Regions from separate parts of the Halomonas sp. TG39a genome, predicted to be linked through region 2. Evidence: predicted binding sites of a transcription regulator. Region 2 holds the regulator's gene; each other region holds the start of a gene.
The links. The regulator PhoB, encoded in region 2, activates phosphate uptake and scavenging genes when phosphate is short. The targets are predictions, from matches to a motif close to TGTCATANNNNTGTCANA.
Positions count from the first base shown of each region.

Region 1 (4,735 bases), 3.1 Mb from region 2:
GATGAAACGGTGCTGGATAATAGCCCGCTGTTGGTTCGCGATATGCAGGCATGCCACGACTACACCACCTGGGATACTTGGAAGCATTGGGAGCGTGAAGGCGAGCCGCGTTTAATGCCGGGGGCTAAAGCGTTCCTGGATTACGCGGATGAGCAGGGCGTAGCCATTTTTTACGTCTCTGACCGCTACCAGGAGAACGAGGCCGATACGATCGCCACCTTGGAAGCGCTAGAGCTGCCCCAAGTCTCGGAACAGAGCGTGATGTTGCTGGGGCCTGCTAAGGCGGAGCGCCGCGCAGAGGTGGTGGATAACCACACCCTGGTAATGCAGCTAGGCGACTCGCTACACGATTTCGCGGGTGAGTTCGCTGGTGCCGACCTGTATCAGCAGCACGCGCTCGTTGAGGAGAATGCCGAGCGGTTTGGCAAGGACTGGATTGTGTTCCCCAATGCGACCTATGGCGCCTGGAGCGAGGCCGAGCTAGACCCCTGGGATGCCCCTCACGAAGTGGAGTGATCGGTGAGATAACCACTCCCTCCCGTATTAAATGAACACCACGCGCCCCCGGCTTAGCTACACTTGGTTTAGCAACCTAGTTTAGCTGTCCTGGGGCGCGTTTTTGTCTTCCTGGTCGTCTTTTTTGTCGGCATCTTTCTTGCGCGGGTCTTCGCTGTCTTCGTCCAGCCAAGTGCCGCAGCGCAGGCAGTAGCGGGCGCGCTTGTCATGGCGGTCATGACCACAGCCGGGGCAGGCTTCCTCTGAGTAACGATCCTCACGAATCGAGCGGATTACCTGAGCGGAGAATACCCCTGTGGGCACGGCGATAATCGAGTAGCCGAGCAACATCAGAATCATGGTGATGGCTTTGCCTAACGCGGTGGCGGGCACGATATCGCCGTAGCCGACCGTCGTCATGCTAACGATGGCCCAGTACATCGACATCGGAATGCTGGTGAAGCCTGCCTCCGGTGATTCAATGGTGTACATCAGCGCGGCGAATAGCGTGACCACCATAAAAATTGCCGAGAAAAACAGCAGTATTTGACGCATGCTGCGTTTGAGGGCATCCATGAGCAGGCTGGCTTCGCCGACAAACTCCATGAGACGCAAAATTCGAAAAATCCGCAGCACTCGCAGCAAGCGAACAATGACCAGACCGTGGGCGCCCGGTACTAGCAATACCAGCCAGGTAGGCAATACGGCGATTAAGTCGACGATCCCATAAAAGCTCTTTAAATACAGCAGCGGGCGCTCAAGGCAGTAAATGCGCACAATTAGCTCAAGGCTGAACAGCAGCGTAAATATCCATTCAACGTAGAAAAATATATGCCCGTAGCGCTCCGCATAAATCTCAATGCTGCCCAGCAGAATGACCGCAACGCTTAACAGAATCGCCACGATTAAGGCGATATCAAAGGCTTTTGCGCCCGGCGTGTCAGACTCAAAAATAATGTGAAACAGACGGGTGCGTAGGCCTTCCGCGCCAGGGGTTAAGTTTAAATTCATTGCATCATCCTGAAGTGGGCCTCAATGCCGTTCTAAATAGAGCGCTAAACCGCTAGCGTAGCGCGGTTTGGTACGCCAAGCGATGGGCGAGTGCCAACGCCGCTTTACCGTAGGCCGTATTGGGCTGGCCATGCTTATCAAGCGCGCTGGGAAGCGCCTGGGCATAGCTGCGCGCAGTAGTGTCCAGCGCGGGATGGTCGGCGAGGGCGATCAACGCCTGCTGGGCGTCGCTAAGAAAGCTGGCCTGCTGGCTGTCGTGATAGGCGTCCAGCGCCAGCGTGGCGCGGTGCAGCCACTCCGCCGGAGAGTGCGCTTCGGGTAGCGGCCAGTGTTGGGTGCTAAGGGCATTGCCACGGGACGCCTTGCTGCTATCCGAAGGCCGAAGCGGTACTTGTTCGGCAAGCTTAAGCGCCAGCGCCCACAACGCTTCCGGCTCGCCGCCTTTTAATTCGAGCTCTGCCTCGCGAATTGGCGTGCGGTAGCCGCCGCAAATAATCTCACCTTCATCCAACACCAATTCAATATGACTCTGCTGACCTTGTGCGCCCTCTTTTAGCTGCCAGCTACGCCGTGTGAAATCAGTGCTGAGCTGGGGGGCGAGGGCATCAAGTACACCGCTGAGCTCACCTTGAAAAGGGGGCAGCGCGGCAAGCGAGGTGAGGTCCAGCTGCGGGCCAGCCACCTGCCACTCCCACTCTTCGCGTTGCGAGAGCCCGCCGCCGCCCTGGCCTGCGGTTTTTACCGTTTGCAGCACCTGGCCGTCTACCTGGCGTAGGCGTAGCGCAATACGTGCCTTGGCCAAATCGCCCTGGGGGGTATCAAAGTAGGTATTGGTCAGCGTTTGTTTACGCGCGGCGTGTGAAGCGAGATACGGGTGTTGAGTAAGCGCCGCAGGCCCAGTCGGGGCAAGGGCCAGTTTAAGTTCCACTTCCATGGGGGTTGGGCTTTTCATGACGCTAGCCACCTCGTTATCGTGACATTTAGATGAATATTTGATTACATTTGTGAACTTTTCATGACGGCGACGGGCGCACTCTTTATACTGGCGCCGCCATTTCCAGGCTCCCCGAAAACAGGCTAAAAGGCATTATGGTTACCTCCAACCCTTTTTCTTCGATGTTCGGCCGCTCGCCATTCCAGCCGTTATTGGCGCATATCGTCAAGGCCAATGAGTGCGCCGATCAGCTGTTGCCGTTTTTTGAAGCAACCCTAGCTGATGACTGGGACAAAGCGGCAGAACTGCGCGAAAACGTCACCCGCTTAGAGCACGACGCCGATACGCTGAAAACAGAGCTGCGGTTGAACCTGCCCAACACCATGTTTCTACCGGTGTCGCGCTCTGACCTGCTCGATCTGATCAGCGTGCAGGACAAAATCGCCAATAAGGTACGTGACATTACCGGCATTATGCTGGGGCGTAAAATGCGCGTGCCGGATGAGTTGGCCGAGCCAATGCGTGCTTATATCCAAACCAGCGTTGCCTGCGTGGCCCAGGCACGCCAAGCGCTAGAAGAGTTGAAAGACCTGCTGGAGTCCGGCTTTGGCAAAAACGTCTCAGACGTGATGCAGAAGATGATCCGTGAGCTGCACACCCTCGAACACCAAGCCGATGATCAACAGATCACCATTCGCCGTCAGCTGTTTGCGCTTGAGAGCCAGCTACCGCCGGTGGATGTGATCTTTCTGTACAAGATCATTGAATGGGTTGGCGAACTATCCGATCGCGCCGAGCGCGTAGGTAGCCGTCTGCAGATCCTGACTGCCCGCTAAGGGGACTTTCATGCTGATTATTGCCCAGTACGGTGAAATCTTCATTATTTTGGCCTGTTTGTTTGGCTTCTTTATGGCATGGGGCGTTGGTGCGAACGACGTAGCCAACGCCATGGGAACCTCGGTGGGGTCGAAAGCGATCACCATCAAGCAAGCCATCCTGATTGCTGTCATTTTTGAATTTCTGGGTGCTTGGCTAGCCGGTGGTGAAGTTACCAATACGATCCGTAAAGGTATCATCGACCCCGAACTGCTACAGGACGACCCGCAATTGCTGGTTTACGGCATGCTGGCAGCACTGCTGGCAGCGGGAACATGGCTGTTGGTGGCTTCCATGAAAGGTTGGCCGGTTTCCACGACGCACTCGATTGTCGGCGCGATCGTAGGCTTTGCGGTCGCAGGGCTAGGCCCTGCCACGGTGGACTGGGGCGCGGTAGGCACGATTGCCGCTAGTTGGGTGGTCTCCCCCTTGTTGGCAGGCACCATCGGTTTCGTGCTGTTTAAATCGGTACACCACTTGATATTCGAGGACGCCAACCCGTTCACAGCTGCCAAACGCTACGTACCTGGCTATGTGTTTCTGGTAGGTTTCATCGTTGCGATGGTCACGCTGACCAAAGGGTTATCCCACGTGGGGCTGGATCTGACCTTTAATCAGAGCCTGCTACTGTCGATCCTCCTGGGCCTGGTGATTATGGGCATCGGCTTGATTTTGCAACGGCGTATCAAGTTTGAACACAATGCCAATGATCATTTTGGCTATGCCAACGTTGAGCGTGTGTTCGGCGTTTTGATGATTTTCACTGCTTGTGCCATGGCCTTTGCCCACGGCTCCAACGATGTGGCCAATGCGGTAGGCCCGCTAGCGGCAGTCATCAGCGTGGTACAGACCGGCGGCGAAATTGGCGGCTCCGCGCTGGTGCCCTGGTGGGTGCTGGTACTCGGCGGTGGCGGTATCGTGGTGGGTCTGGTCACCTATGGTCATAAAGTGATTGCCACTGTGGGCACGGGGATTACCGAGCTGACCCCCAGCCGTGGCTTTGCCGCTACCTTGGCAGCGGCCACTACCGTGGTGTTGGCCTCGGGTACCGGCTTGCCAATTTCCACGACGCACACACTGGTAGGTGCGATTTTAGGCGTTGGTCTGGCGCGCGGCATGGCCGCCCTTAACCTACGGGTTATTGGTACGATTGCGGCGTCTTGGTTGATCACATTGCCTGCCGGTGCGGGCCTCGCGATTCTGTTCTTCTTTATGTTCAAAGGCATGTTCGGCTCATAAATAAGCTAGCAAAAGCGCAGTACGCCAAAGCTCGAACGCATTAAGAACGACCTAAGCGATAAAATCACAGCGGCATCTTCATGTATATCTGCATTAGATTGAGCAGATTTGCATTAGAAGGTGCCGCTGTTTTTTGTGCTCTGGTAAAGTAACCTGATTAGATGTGGTAAACGTCTGATT
Region 1 covers NZ_JQLV01000001.1:457,008-461,742, forward strand. Annotated here, with positions in the region: gene U738_RS02105 (5'-nucleotidase, lipoprotein e(P4) family) at 1-516, shown strand, start outside; gene U738_RS02110 (ion transporter) at 598-1,506, opposite strand; gene U738_RS02115 (CYTH domain-containing protein) at 1,559-2,458, opposite strand; gene U738_RS02120 (TIGR00153 family protein) at 2,596-3,276, shown strand; gene U738_RS02125 (inorganic phosphate transporter) at 3,287-4,555, shown strand.
Region 1: the regulator PhoB is predicted to act here: its motif matches at 2,479-2,496, upstream of U738_RS02115 (CYTH domain-containing protein).

Region 2 (4,735 bases):
GCTTCAGGCCCTTGGCGAAGCCGGTGGAGAGCAACGGCTTGCTATAGTCATCGCCGCTGTCAGCGCTTACCAGCGTAATCGAGCGTTGGTCGCCCAGGCGGCGCAAGGCGCGGGCAAGGCCAACCCCTGCCATGCCAGTGCCAATAATCACCAGCGCAGCGTGTGAAGATGTTTTTTGTGCTTGGGTGGCGGGCATGCAGACACCAAAAAGTTGCTAAGAAAGAGGCGCTAAACTAGAGCTGCTAAAAAAGGTGTTGAAACAAAAGCCTTTCATTGCCCCATGTTACACTAGCTGACCCGTTTATTGCCCTGGAGAACTTGGTGACGCCTGCTGCTTTTCGGCAAACCCCTCTATTTTCGCGCTGGCGCCAGATTGATGCGGCCCGCCCGGCGATGAGTGCCCCCTGGTGGCAGTGGGTTGCCTCTACCGACTCATTAACCGCCCGTTTAATGGCCGCGGGGGGCGATAAGCCTTTTCGAGTACGGCTGCTACGCCAGGGCGTCGGTTGGCCGCGACAGGATGAGGCTCAGGCGCTGGGCATTGGTGCTAAGCGTTACGCTTGGCTGCGGGAAGTGGCGCTGTGTTTAGATGAAACGCCGTGGGTGGTGGCGCGCTCGGTCGCCCCGCTCACGCAGGTAAAGGGCCAACGGCTAGAGAGCTTGGGCGAGCGCTCGCTAGGTAGTTGGCTATTTCGCCAGCCGGGTTTAGTGCGTGGGCCATTGGAAGTAACGACGCATTCCCCCCAGTTTGCTAGCGTCAACGGCATACGGGAAGGCTGTGCCTGGGGAAGGCGCTCCGTTTTTTATCACGGCTGCAAGCACGGCAGTCTGTCGTTATTAGTGCAAGAGTATTTTTTGACGGCGATGGCGGATGATCTTGGCCTGCCTTCGCGCTAGGCTAGCGCCTGCATCTTATTCTTCGTGAGGTAAGCATGGATCGTTCACTGTTGCGGCCGAAGGGATGGGCTCGCGTGGCAGATTTTTTACAGCTGATGCGCTTGAATCGGCCGATAGGCACATGGCTTTTGATGTGGCCGACGCTGTGGGCACTTTGGGTCGCTGCAGAAGGCGTGCCCGGGCGAAATGTGCTGCTGATTTTCGTGGCCGGTGTTTACGTGATGCGTGCCGCGGGCTGCGTGGTCAATGACTATGCGGATCGCCACTTTGACGGCCATGTGAAACGTACCAAAAACCGTCCATTAGCCACGGGCCGGATCAGCGAAACCGAGGCGCAGCTGCTGTTTATTGCCCTGGTGGCCGCGGCGTTTATTCTGGTACTACTAACCAACTGGTTTACGGTGCTGCTCTCGCTGGGCGGGGTGCTGCTGGCGATTATTTATCCGTTTATGAAGCGCTATACCCACTTTCCCCAGGTGGTGCTGGGCGCGGCTTTTTCCTGGGCAATTCCGATGGCTTTTGGCGCCGTGCTTGGCCACGTGCCGCTGGAAGCATGGCTGCTATTCTGCGCTAATGTGTGCTGGACAGTGGCCTATGATACCCAGTACGCCATGGTCGATCGCGACGACGATTTAAAAATTGGCATTAAATCGACGGCCGTGCTGTTTGGAAACGCGGATCGTTTGATTATCGGCCTGCTCCAGTTAGCCACTCTGGGGTTGTTGGCCTGGGTAGGCTGGCGGGTTGGTTTAGGTGGATTCTTCTGGTTAGGGCTTGCGGCCATGGCGGCGACTTTCCTGCATCAGCAGCGCTTAATTCGCTATCAGGAGCGGGATCCCTGCTTCCAGGCGTTTCTCAATAATCACTGGTCGGGGCTACTGATTTTTGCCGGTATCGCGCTAAGTTGGTGGCCTATCACTGGGTAATCTCGGCGGTTGTCATGTAACTGTCATCAAGTCATGGTGTTATCGTCATTGACATGTCATTGAACTGTTTTTCTTTGAATTCGCTTTCTTTGAACTAGTTTTTTCGAACACCGTGAGGCTCTGGTATGACCGCCAAGACCGTTCTGATTGTCGATGATGAAGCGTCGATTCGCGAGATGATCGCGGTAGCGCTGGAAATGGCTGACTATCGCGTGCTCGAAGCGGATAATGCCCAAGATGCTCATGCTATGGTGGTTGACCACCAACCCGATCTACTGCTGCTGGACTGGATGATGCCGGGCACTAGCGGAATTGAGCTGGCAAGGCGCTTAAAGCGTGAAGAAGCTACCGCCGAAATTCCTATTATTATGCTCACCGCTAAAGGCGAAGAGGATAATAAAATTCAAGGGCTTGAAGCCGGTGCCGATGACTATATCACCAAGCCCTTTTCACCCCGGGAATTGGTGGCTCGGTTAAAGGCGGTGCTGCGCCGTGCGACCCCGCGTGGGGTTGAAGACCCGATAGAGATTAACGGTCTGCTACTTGATCCGGTAAGCCACCGGGTCAGCGCCCACGGCAAAGCGCTGGAAATGGGGCCTACCGAGTACCGTTTGCTGCAGTTTTTTATGACCCATCAAGAGCGCGCTTACACGCGTAGCCAACTGCTTGACCAAGTGTGGGGCGGCAACGTCTACGTCGAAGAACGCACGGTCGATGTGCATATTCGCCGCTTGCGCAAAGCGCTGGGCGACGTGCATCAAAACCTGATTCAAACGGTTCGGGGTACCGGTTACCGTTTCTCTGCACGGGTGTAAATGTGCGTTTATGGAGTCGTGAGCTGTGGCGAATAGCGTGGCTGTCCACGCTGGGTACTTGCTTAGGTTGGCTATTGGGCTCGGCTGGGCTAGGGCTTTCGGCAGGGCTAGCGGTATGCCTGTTTTACCATTTACGTCAGTTGCGCGAGCTCTACCAGTGGCTCACCCTTCACCCACACGATGAGCCGCCTGCTGCTCGCGGAATGTGGGGCGAGTTATTTGACCGCTTATACCGCTATCAAAAAAGCCAGCGTATTACCCAAAGCCGTCTGCGCGCTACCTTAGCGCGTATTCAAGAGTCGTCTGAAGCGATGCGCGACAGCGTGGTCATGCTTGACCGTCACGGTGATCTGGAGTGGTGGAACAGCGCTGCCACCGCCATGCTAGGGCTACAAACCGCCCATGACCGTGGTCAGCACATTACCAATCTGCTGCGCGATCCAAGCTTTATCAGTTACTTTAATGCGCGTAACTACAGTGAGCCATTAACGCTAACCTCGCCGATTGATGAACGGCGAATTCTGCAGTATCAAATTACCCTGTACGGTGACGATGAACGCTTGGTGATGGCGCGCGATATCACCCGCTTGCATCGCCTTGAGCAGATGCGGCGCGACTTTGTTGCCAATGTCTCCCACGAGCTGCGCACTCCTTTGACCGTGCTCTCCGGCTATTTGGAAACCTACAGTGATATTGCCGATCAGTTGCCGCCGCGATTAGGTCGTAGTATCCAGCAAATGCAGGAACAGACCCAGCGGATGCAGAATTTGGTCAATGACTTATTGCTGCTTTCGCGTCTGGAGATTGATCAGGGCGGTAAAGATCATCACCCGCTGCCACTTGGGCCTTTACTACAAAGCGTTTGTGATGATGCGCTGGCCCTGTCGCATCAGCGGCATACCATCACAGTGGCGCTTGAAAGCGATGCGCGGCTGTTAGGTAGCGAACAGGAAATTCGCAGCGCCGTCTCTAATCTGGCCTTTAATGCGGTGCGCTACACGCCAGCAGGCAGCCAAATCACACTGCGCTGGAAAGCTAGCGCTACTGGCGGGGGCTATATAGATGTTGAAGACAATGGTGAAGGGATTGATCCCGTTCATATTCCCCGCTTAACCGAACGCTTTTACCGAGTCGATAAGGGGCGCAGCACTGCGACCGGTGGTACAGGCTTAGGCTTGGCGATCGTTAAGCACGTGCTATTGCGTCACGATGCACAGCTGCAAATTGAATCTCATCCCGGCAAGGGCGCGCTGTTTCGCTGCTCCTTCCCCTCCTCGCGTCTGGTTTAATTAAGCAAAGGATCCAACGCACAACATTTGTAGAAGTGTGCAATATTGGCATGCAAGGTTGGTAAAACTTACTCATGTGTCATTTTTATACAGCTTTAAGCGCCAATTGATGGCTTGGGTAGTATTTCTTTGGTATAGCGGTTATTTGTTAAGTCATTGATTTTATTTGTTTTATATTTTTATTGTGACTTTTGGCATGCCAGCTGCACTTTATTAAGTAAGGAAGATGACCGCAGGAATTGCTGGCTACTGGTTAGCCTTTCTTTCTTAACCAAGCGGTAACAAACAGCGATCGGAGGTGGAATATGATGTCCAAGGATTTTCTCAAGAAAGCTGGTATTTTAGGTGTATCTTTTGGCCTGATGGCAAGCCCATTGGCGTTTGCACAAACAGATGAAAACACTGCAATTGATGAGAACCAAGGCATCACGGCTGATGAGCAGCCAATGGATGCACAGGGTACTGGTAGCTCTAGCAGTGATAGCATGAGTAACGATTTAACCCATGACGAAGGCGATGATGCCAGCGACATGGAGCCTCAATCAAGCAGTCACTCAGATGACGCTGAATATGACGAAGATGAACTTGTTGAAGAAAATGGCGGTAGCTAATTATTGATGATTTTTTAGATATCATTGAATGCTTTTTCATAGGATGAGGAAGCGATCAACAGGATGTTATACAGACAAGGATGTGCTTCGGATTCAAGGATGAATCAATAGGAAATCAAAACGTTAGTCAGGGTAAATTCCAGGGTTGGAATCCCGCACAAGGAGTGGAAGCTAGCGTTAGTCATTACCTATAACCT
Region 2 covers NZ_JQLV01000001.1:3,515,931-3,520,665, reverse strand. Annotated here, with positions in the region: gene U738_RS15805 (NAD(P)/FAD-dependent oxidoreductase) at 1-196, opposite strand, end outside; gene U738_RS15800 (chorismate lyase) at 322-897, shown strand; gene ubiA (4-hydroxybenzoate octaprenyltransferase) at 933-1,823, shown strand; gene phoB (phosphate regulon transcriptional regulator PhoB) at 1,949-2,638, shown strand; gene phoR (phosphate regulon sensor histidine kinase PhoR) at 2,641-3,927, shown strand; gene U738_RS15780 (hypothetical protein) at 4,233-4,538, shown strand.

Region 3 (4,735 bases), 610 kb from region 2:
GCCACGCACACCCCTGCTGGGCCAGGGTCACAGGCAGTGGCGTTCGCTGCACGGCAACGCCATCCTCACGGCCCGCCCACACTAGCGGTTCGCTGTGGACGATCTCTCCCCGCGTCGCCTGACCAGGCCCTCCAGCCATCACCAGGGCAAGATCAAGCTCCCCCTCGTCCAACCTGGCAAGCAGGTCTTTGCTGCGTCCCACCTCGACATCGACCTGCACCGCCGGGTGCGAGCGGGCAAACTGGGCGAGTACCGTGGGTAAAATACGCCCTACCACGTCATCCGTTATCCCCAGCCCTACACGCCCCTCTATGGTAGGGGCTAAAAACTGGGTCACGGCTTCCGCATTGAGTTTCAGTAGCCGCCGCCCATAACCCAGCAGCACTTCCCCCTCAGCAGTCAGGCGTACGTGCCGCGCCTCGCGGACAAACAGCGTCTGGCCGAGGATCTCTTCCAGGCGTTTGATCTGCATACTCAGCGCGGAAGGGGTGCGAAATAGCTGCTGGGCGGCGCGGGTGAAGCTGCCACTTTCGGCAATGGTCACAAAGGTGCGCAGCACCTCGCTATCCAGTAGCGGCAAGACGGCCCGGCTGGGAGCTATGCTAGAGAGTTGATTCATCACACCCACCTTTCAGAAAAATTTAACTCACAGTGTAGTTCTTTTCGTTTGATTGATCCAAGGTAAAGCGCCAAGCTGATAACCAGAGGTCGCGACCCTCCACTTATTAATCACAAAACACACCTGCCGAAAGGGTGCTCATGCGCCGTTTAGCCAACTGCAGGCGTGGAAATGGAGGTGCGCGATGAAGTGTGAAAACCCTATCCAACATGCCCATAACGCCTGGGAAAAAGCCAGCCAATTGGCGCCGCCGCCCAAGCCGCCACAATTGCAGTTTTACATGCCTGCCATGCCGTCAATGCGGATGATTCGAGCGCTCGATATGCGCTGGTGGCGTTACCGGCGCCGGCGACTATTTCGCCGCCATATCTTGCCGCTACTCGCTTACGACGATCAGGTACTACGGGATATTGGCCATTGCCGCGAAGATATTCTCTGGGCCAACCAGTTGCCATTAAAGGTCGATGCCCTTCAGGCGTTAAAGACCCGGCAGAAAACAGGCCATGTACTTCAAAGCTAACACCAAAAAAGCGTCGAACCTGGAGGGGTTCGACGCTTGTATCGACTTGCTACTGAGTATTTAAGCCTGGTGTTAAAGCCTGGCTTTTAGACGCCTATCGGCCCACCATCACGCTTTTGAATCACCACGGTTGATGCCCGAGGGCGTACTTGGCCGCTGGCCGCAACGGTGGCGTCTTGGGTCAGCGCGCCACCGTCGGCGGGCCAGTTACCGGGGTGCTGAATGTTAATAAACAGGGCGGTTTTATCCGGTGTGGCAAATATACCCGTCACTTCACAGCCGTTCGGCCCCACCGCAAAGCGCTTAAGTTGCTGCTGGTTGCTGCTGTTAATGACCGGGCCGGTTCCCTGGATGTCGTCTAGCCCATTAGGTACCACGGCAAGCAGCTGGTCGTTGGTGTACTCGGTTACCCCATCATAACCGTTATCGGTCTGGATCCAGAGGATACCCTGACCGTCTTCTCGCTCGTCGAACCAGAGTCCGTCGGGGCTGGCGAACTGATTCATTTCTGTCAGGCCTGAGTGGTTATCCGCATCGTCAGCGGCGGCGCCAAACACAAACACTTCCCAAGTAAAGGCGTTGGGCAACCGGCTTTCGCGCCAGCGGATAATGTGCCCAGCCTCGTTATTGGCACGTGGATTAGCCGCATTAGTGGGTGCCAAGTCGTAACCTACCCCCACCTGCTCCAAGCTATCACCACCGTTGGTATAGGTCGGTGCTGTTTCTTCACCTGTGCGTTGCGTGTTGTTGGTTAAGGTGAGGTAAACATCCCCCGAAGCCGGATCAACGGTCGCCCATTCGGGACGATCCATCGGCGTGGCGCCCATTAAGTCTGCCGCGTCGCAGGTATTGATAATCACACCGGCTAAATCATCCTCAGCCAGGCCTAAGGCCGCTGCCAGCGTTCGGCCGTCCTGTGTGTGCGCAGCAGGTGTCAGCGGCAGCCACTCACCACTGCCATCGGCGTGGAAACGGGCCACATAGAGGGTGCCGTTATCCAAATACTTGCTGCCGATGGCAAGACGGTCATAGTGCTCACCGGGACGATTGGCGTCGGCGGGATCCCAAGCGGCATCGGAGACGTATTTATATACGTACTCGTTGCGGGAATCGTGCCCCGAGTAGTAAACCACTGGCTGACCGGCTTCCAGCTTGCCTAACCAGCACCCTTCATGGCGGAAACGCCCAAGTGCCGTACGCTTAACCGCAAGGGCATCGCTGTAAGGATCGACTTCTACCTGATAGCCGAAGGTACGCGCTTCGTTACGGTAGTCATCCTCGGCGCGCTCGCCGCGGGGGGTAATATCGAAGCGGGCAAACTCATCGTTCTGCTCTGAAGCGTCCCCCGCCGAGGTTTCCCAGGCATAGCGGCCGCGTTCAGTGGGAATGCCGATGCGCGCGTCGTCCTGGAAGCGCTCGCCAGTATGAACAAAGATGTTTGGCCAGTTCTCTTCGCAGGCAATATAGGTGCCCCAGGGCGTTACCCCATTGCCACAGTTGTTATTAGTACCGCGGGTTTGAGCACCTGCTGGGGAAAAGCGCGTCTTGACGTAATCACTGCTCGCCACAGGCCCAGCCAAATCCATCACCGTTGCGCTTGTCAAACGGCGGTTATAGCGCGACCCCGACACATGCGCCCAGTGGCCGTTGGCGTCTTTTTCAACCTCAACCATAGTAACGCCATGAGCATTGATTTCGGTGCGCGACTCCTCCGCCGGGCGCTGCCCCTCATCCGCATTGGTGGGGCCGCCTTGAGGCGCCCATAGCGCTGCCTGGTCGATATATTCGTTGTTGAGTGCCAGCACAAAACGACGCGAGGCATTGTCAGCATCCAGGGCAAAACCGGCCATACCGTCGTGGTGCATGCCCACACTAGAGGCTTGACGCTCGGCGGTCATTGGCTGGTCAGACTGCCAACTTTCGCCAGCGCTTAACGGCGTTCCCCAGGGCACCAAGACTTGGGCCATGTAACCTTCCGGCACCACCACAGCATCAGTGAGTGACCCATGAATCGCCTCAAACGCCAGCGTCAGGGGTGTTTTTTGCGCGCCGCTTGAGGCAAGCGCTTGAGCAGCACCGCCAAAGCTAAGCATTGAGGCAGCCGCCATGCTCAAACCACCGCGCATCACGTCACGCCGTGACACATGGCGCGCCAATACTTCGGCAAAAGGTTGGTTGCCGCTGTGGTTAAACAGGCGATGGTCTTCGATCTCTTTACTCATTATGGTCTCCCCCTGATCGTTTGTAGGCCAACGATTGAACGTTAGGAGACACTAAAGAAGCTAAATGACAACACGATGACGGCGTGGCTGCATTTAGATGAAGAACGCTGGGCTAGACGCCCCAAATCCTATTGAGAGATACCGGCAACTCTGCTAAATTAACGCTAATAGTTATCATTAACACAGGAGTTATCCTCTCATGCAGCTAGCCGATAAGGGCACTCGCCAGGGGGATACGTCCCAGAGGGATACATCGGCCTCAGCGCCCCGCGAAGTAGATAGCAAAGAATTGCTTGGTAGCTCAGGCCAACTGGTGATTCACCATGAACAGCGCCGCTATGTGTTGCGCCGCACTAAAAGCGGCAAGCTAATCCTCAACGCTTAAAGCTGTTAACACTTCAGGCCCTGATTAATTTAAAGATTTATACAGCAAAGCCAGCCAGGTAGCCCATCGCACCCAGCCAGTGAACCATAAAAGAGGTGCGTCATGACTCCCTCCCAACAGATCGCCATTATCGAAGCCCTTGACGCGGCGCGCGCCGCTAAGCCACGCCTTCCTGCCATTGAGATTGCCGAACGCTTAGCGATCAGTGAAGGTGAACTCCAAGCCGCTCGCTTGGGCCGCGATGTATGGACGCTGCCGCTCACGCCCAACGAGCTTGCCGCCTACCTGCCCCAGTTGGGGCGGGTGAAGGCGTTGACCCGCTCCCGGCTGGCCGTGCTGGAACAGACCGGCGATTACCCTGAACTCAGCGGCGGGCCGCAAACTGGCCTGCTGCTCGACCCCGGCGGCCTGGATCTACGTTTGCTCTACACCCACTGGCACTGGGCCTGCTTGATCCGCGACCCTCTACCTTCCAGCAACGCAGAAGAGCCGCAGTGGCGCTGGAGCCTGCAGATATTTAACCAGCATGGCTGCGCCGTGCATAAATGCTTTGCTCTGGAAAACCCGCTGCCGCGCCCTTGGGGCGCACTGGCAGCCTTGGGAACGCGGGACACGCCGGCATTTACCCAGAGCATGCCCCGTCTCAAGCGCCCACTCCCCGAAGTCCCCTCCCTTGCTAGTGAGTGGGGTGCGATGCGCGATGTACACCAGTTCTTTGCGCTCCTCCAGCGCCATCACCTGGAGCGCATTGAGGCCAACCAGTTAATGGAGGGTCGCTTTACCCGTGCGCTGCCTGTGCACTCACTGGAAACGGTGCTTGAGCAGGCCAGCCATCGGGCTCTGCCGTTGATGCTGTTTGTCGCCAGTCCCGGCTGCGTGCAGATCCGTACCGGCATACTGCCCGCTCCGCAACGCGCCCGCGGCTGGCTGAACCTGTTTGGCGAGCAGTTCACCCTGCACCTTGATGACACCGCTATCGACCAAGTGTG
Region 3 covers NZ_JQLV01000001.1:2,908,313-2,913,047, forward strand. Annotated here, with positions in the region: gene U738_RS13015 (LysR substrate-binding domain-containing protein) at 1-619, opposite strand, end outside; gene U738_RS13020 (hypothetical protein) at 804-1,139, shown strand; gene U738_RS13025 (PhoX family protein) at 1,226-3,361, opposite strand; gene hemP (hemin uptake protein HemP) at 3,561-3,746, shown strand; gene U738_RS13035 (ChuX/HutX family heme-like substrate-binding protein) at 3,849-4,735, shown strand, end outside.
Region 3: the regulator PhoB is predicted to act here: its motif matches at 3,425-3,442, upstream of U738_RS13025 (PhoX family protein).

Region 4 (4,735 bases), 160 kb from region 2:
AAAGGCTGCCCCAGCGGGCGTTCGCCGCATTCAGCGCATAGCGTGCGTTGCTAACCGGTACGACCAACTGCGGGCCTGCCTGAACGGCGACTTCCCGGTCAACGTTGGCGGTGGTCGCTTTGACGTTAGCCGGCGCTTCTGCCAAGTAGCCAACCTCTTTTAAGAAGCGGCGGTATCCCGGCATATCGGTCACCGGGCCGGGGTTTTCCCGGTGCCATACGTCGAGTTTCTCTTGCAGCGTGTCGCGCTCTTCAAGTAATTGACGGTTTTTCGGGGTCAAATCATGAAACAGGGCATCCACACCGGCCCAAAAGGCATTTTCATCAACGCCTGTTCCCGGTAGCGCCTGCTCATTGATAAAACGATCTAAATCGGCTGCCACCTGTAAACGGTGGCGCGTGATACGCTCGCTCATGGGGTTTCTCCTGTGAGGATGCCCGTGGGCACTCTGTTCTTTAGAACATGGTTGGCCACGGGCAGATTAAAATGCATTTATGGAAAATAATTCCACACCTGCTCGGGCATGTAAACAGCGTAGACCCTAATGCGCTAAAATGCTCGACCAAATGACTAGGCATTAGGTGTTGGGAGCGCGACCCATCTGCCGCGCCTAGGCCAACGGACAATGGCGTTATGGAGAAACAACGATGCGTGATTTCCAACATCTGGAAGGCTTGTTTCGCCACGCCTCGGGCGATACCGCCCTTAGCCGCTTGTTGCCAGGGGAAATATTGGCAGACGCCATGCAAGGCTATTTCCACCACTATGGCTTAGAAGCACTGCTGTTAGATACCAGTGAAGTGCACGCAGGCTTTATCGATACGGGACGCTTTGCGCTGTGGTGCCAGGTGTGGAGCCCCTCGCAGCCAGTGGGTACTGCCTTTGTGGTGCACGGCTATTTTGATCATATGGGGTTATATCGCCATTTGCTTGAACGCCTGCTGGCTAAGGGCTGGCGGGTGGTGCTGTGGGATCTTCCCGGTCACGGCCTTTCCAGCGGGGCGCGGGCGGAAATAGAAGACTTCGATGATTATCAACACTGTCTGGCCCATCTGCAGACGACCCTAAAGAGCCAAGGCATGGCGCCTGAGCCGTGGTTAGGCGTGGGCCAGAGTACCGGTGGGGCGATTCTGGCCACCGATGCGCTCACTCGCCGTGAGGCTTCCGGCTGGTCAGGTTTGGTGCTGCTGGCGCCCCTGGTGCGGCCTTGGGGATGGAGCCAAACAAGCTGGTTGCACTTGATTGCCAGCCCGTTCTTAAAAGAGTTGCCGCGCAAATATCGACCTAACTCCACCGACGAGCAGTTCACCGAGTTTCTACGCGAAGGTGACCCGCTGCAGCCCGAGCGATTAAGCGTTGCCTGGGTAAGTGCGATGCGCCGCTGGATGCCCCGGCTGCTGGCGCAGGAGCCCAACCCACTGCCTACCCTGATACTCCAGGGCGAGCAGGATTTGACCGTCGATTGGGAGTGGAATTTAGCGATTCTGGCGAAGAAGTTTCCCAATGCCGAAATTCATCGCCACCCGGAAGCTCGCCACCACTTGGTGAATGAGGCAGACCCCATCCGTGAAGTGCTGTTTGAAGCGCTGGATGCGTTTGTAGACAGCTTTTGTAAGTAGTTTTTGTAAGTAGTTTTTGTAATTCGTTTTTGTGAGGGATTGTTGCCAAAAGGGGGTATAAAACACATTGGTGAGATGAATTCCTAGACGTCACGAGCACTGAATAAATTCCGCTATGGATTTATTCAGTGCTTTCACCTTCCGATGTGCACGTTTCCCCGTATATTACTGAGCGTTCAAGAATGCCTCCACATCGAGCAGTATCAGCTCATTATCATCGGCGCGCCCCTGCTGGCGGCCAATAGAAAACGGGTAGTTATTGTCGTTGGCGACCACGATGGTGCGCTCATCGACACGATCCACGTTCTCAATGGTCACAAAGGGAAAGTTAAAGGTGCCGTTGATCGTGCCCCGCGGTGCAAGGCCCTCTGGATCCTGGATGTCCATCAAGTCGATATAGGCGATTTTCTCAAGCACACCCTGCTCGTCCGTACGTTCGAGATCGACGAGATAGATGCGTTTGAATTCGGCAGGATTGTCTGCCCACTCTTCTCGCGGGTCGCCCTGGCGGCTATCACGCTCGATGATTAAGCCGCGAGTTCCGCCAATGAGGTTGAAATCGCCGATGGCGTGATCCGCTGATTCCAAGGGGTAGTAGCGGGTTGTGTCGCCCCATTCGCCGGTTTTAGTGTTGAGCTCGAACATTCTTAATACGGGGGTGCCATCAATCGTTTCCGGGGCGTTGGCGTTGCTATCCCAGATGGGCTTTTCCAGTAAGGGGTAGAGGGTTGTTTGGTCTTCGGAGAGCGCCATGCCCTCATAACCACCGGAGCGAAACACTCTCACATCATCAGCGAGAGGCGCGCCAGGGTTCGGGGTGAGGGCAAAGGCATTGTCGGGGGAGCGCATCAGCGTCCCACCAGGATTGGTGGCCAGCACTTGCAGCACTTCGCCCTGATTATCGACCTGGATAATCCACGGGCCAAACTCATCGCCAATCCAGTAGCTATCGCCCACCGGCTGTATCGATTCAATATCGAAATCAGCCCCGGTTAAAAAACGACCAGGAGTGGCTTCATTCATAATCGGGAAGGGCACCTTGCGGTTTGGATCCGAGAGTTGAACGGTTTCCTCAATGATGACACGCCCAGTGTCCCAGTCGGTCTTTATGATGTTAAACATCAGAATGACGTCGGAGGAGTTCGCCTTGGAGCCAAAGCCGTTATCGGTCAACACCAGGAAACGGTCATCGCCAAGCGAGCGAATACCAGAAAAACCCTGCAGAGGCTGGCTGGGGAAGGGTAGCGCTAAGCCGGTGGCTTGCATATTCGTATATAACTGCTCAACACGGCCCTCTTGGCCAGTAAAACGGCCGGAGACGTTGTAATGCTCAGCGGCGCCGGAAGGAGCCGCCACAAAGGTGCTGCCGGGTAGCTGGGCATGGCCGGACAATGTGGCGGGAAAGCTCTGCTGGGCGTGTGCCGCACTGGTAAACGCAAAGGCGAGTAGAGCAGTCGCTAGTAACGGCTTTGTCATCACTATTTCACCATTTAGGAAGAAAAATTAGAGCAGGTGCAGCTTTTGCTAATTTTCATCCGTAATAGTGATAGTTGAATGACAAAGAGCAGACGTTTTAATGGCAGCAGGGTTTCACGTCGAGTCTGGCCCTGAGTCGTAAAATACGTCTTGCTCAACAGGCGTAAATATTAATAAATAGTGTGGCTTTCAAATACATTATTCAAAGAGGAAATGACAATGGGATCATCGGTCAAAAAGGTACTGGTCTTTGCAGGCAGTGCCCGAGAAGCGTCACTGAACAAGCAGCTAGCCAAGCTGGCCGCCAAGCGTATTGAGGCGCTTGGCGGGGAAGCAACCTTTATCGATTTAAAAGATTACCCCTGCCCACTGTTTGATGAGGATATCGAAGCCCAGGGCGTGCCGGAGAATGTGCTGAAGCTGCGTGAGATTCTGGCGGATCACCAAGCGGTGATGATCGCTTCGCCGGAGTACAACGGCTTTATCACGCCGCTGCTGAAAAACACGCTGGACTGGCTATCACGTCCCTATCAGGATACGCCGGGGCTCAAGTTATTTGCCGGTAAGTGGGCAGCGCTGGTATCGGCTTCCCCTGGTGGGCTAGGCGGCATCCGTGCGCTGCCCCTTGGTCAGCAACTGTTAGCCAATCTGGGGCTGATCGTGCTGCCACAGCCATTGTCGCTGGCGAAAGCGGGCAGCGCCTTCAATGATAGTGGCGCGTTACACGATGAAACCACGGGGCAGAAGCTGGATGCGCTGTGTCAGCGCCTAGTGAACTCATTGGCCTCCACCCACTAACCGTCCAGTGGCTTTCGGGGGCTTACGCCCCCTTTAGCATCCGATCCAGCTGTCGGTAGCCAATTGCTTCAATCAGGTGCGGTTGGGTGGGCTTGGGTTCGCCCTGAAGGTCGGCAAGGGTAAGGGCTACGCGCAGTACGCGATGATAGGCGCGGGCGGAGAGCTTGAGCTTTTCCAGCACGCCCGCCAGCCAAGCGCGCTCTTCATCGTTAAGCGCGCAGGCGGCTTCCAGGGCTTTGCCGCTTAGCTGGCTATTCAGCGCGCCACGGGCCATTTGGCGTTCTCGGGCGGCCATCACCCGCTCGCGCACTGCTTCTGACGACTCGCCTTGGGTTTGTGCGGTGAGCTGCTCTGGCGGCAGCGCGGGCACTTCCACTTGTAGATCGATACGGTCTAGCAATGGCCCGGAAAGCCGTGCTTGATAACGCTGGATTTGGCTGGCGGTACACTGACAGCGCTGGCGTGGGTCGCCCAAGTGGCCGCAGGGGCAGGGATTCATTGCGGCTACCAATTGAAACTGAGCTGGGTATCGGCGTTCATGGCTGGCGCGAGCTAAATGAATTTCTCCAGTTTCTAGCGGTTGCCGAAGTACCTCTAGCACGTGGCGGGAAAACTCCGGCAGTTCGTCCAAGAACAGTACGCCGTGGTGAGCAAGGGATATCTCGCCGGGTTTGGGTTTTGAACCGCCACCGACTAAGGCCGCAGCGCTGGCGCTGTGATGGGGTTGCCTAAACGGCCTTTTACCCCAGTCCGCTTCCAGCGGTAATCCGCAAACCGAGCGCACGGCGGCGACTTCCAAAGCATCCTCCTCAGAAAGCGGCGGCAGAATGCCCGGCAGGCGG
Region 4 covers NZ_JQLV01000001.1:3,358,264-3,362,998, reverse strand. Annotated here, with positions in the region: gene U738_RS15040 (malate synthase G) at 1-415, opposite strand, end outside; gene U738_RS15035 (alpha/beta hydrolase) at 648-1,619, shown strand; gene U738_RS15030 (esterase-like activity of phytase family protein) at 1,785-3,095, opposite strand; gene U738_RS15025 (NADPH-dependent FMN reductase) at 3,315-3,893, shown strand; partial or broken gene U738_RS15020 (YifB family Mg chelatase-like AAA ATPase) at 3,916-4,735, opposite strand, start outside.
Region 4: the regulator PhoB is predicted to act here: its motif matches at 3,162-3,179, upstream of U738_RS15030 (esterase-like activity of phytase family protein).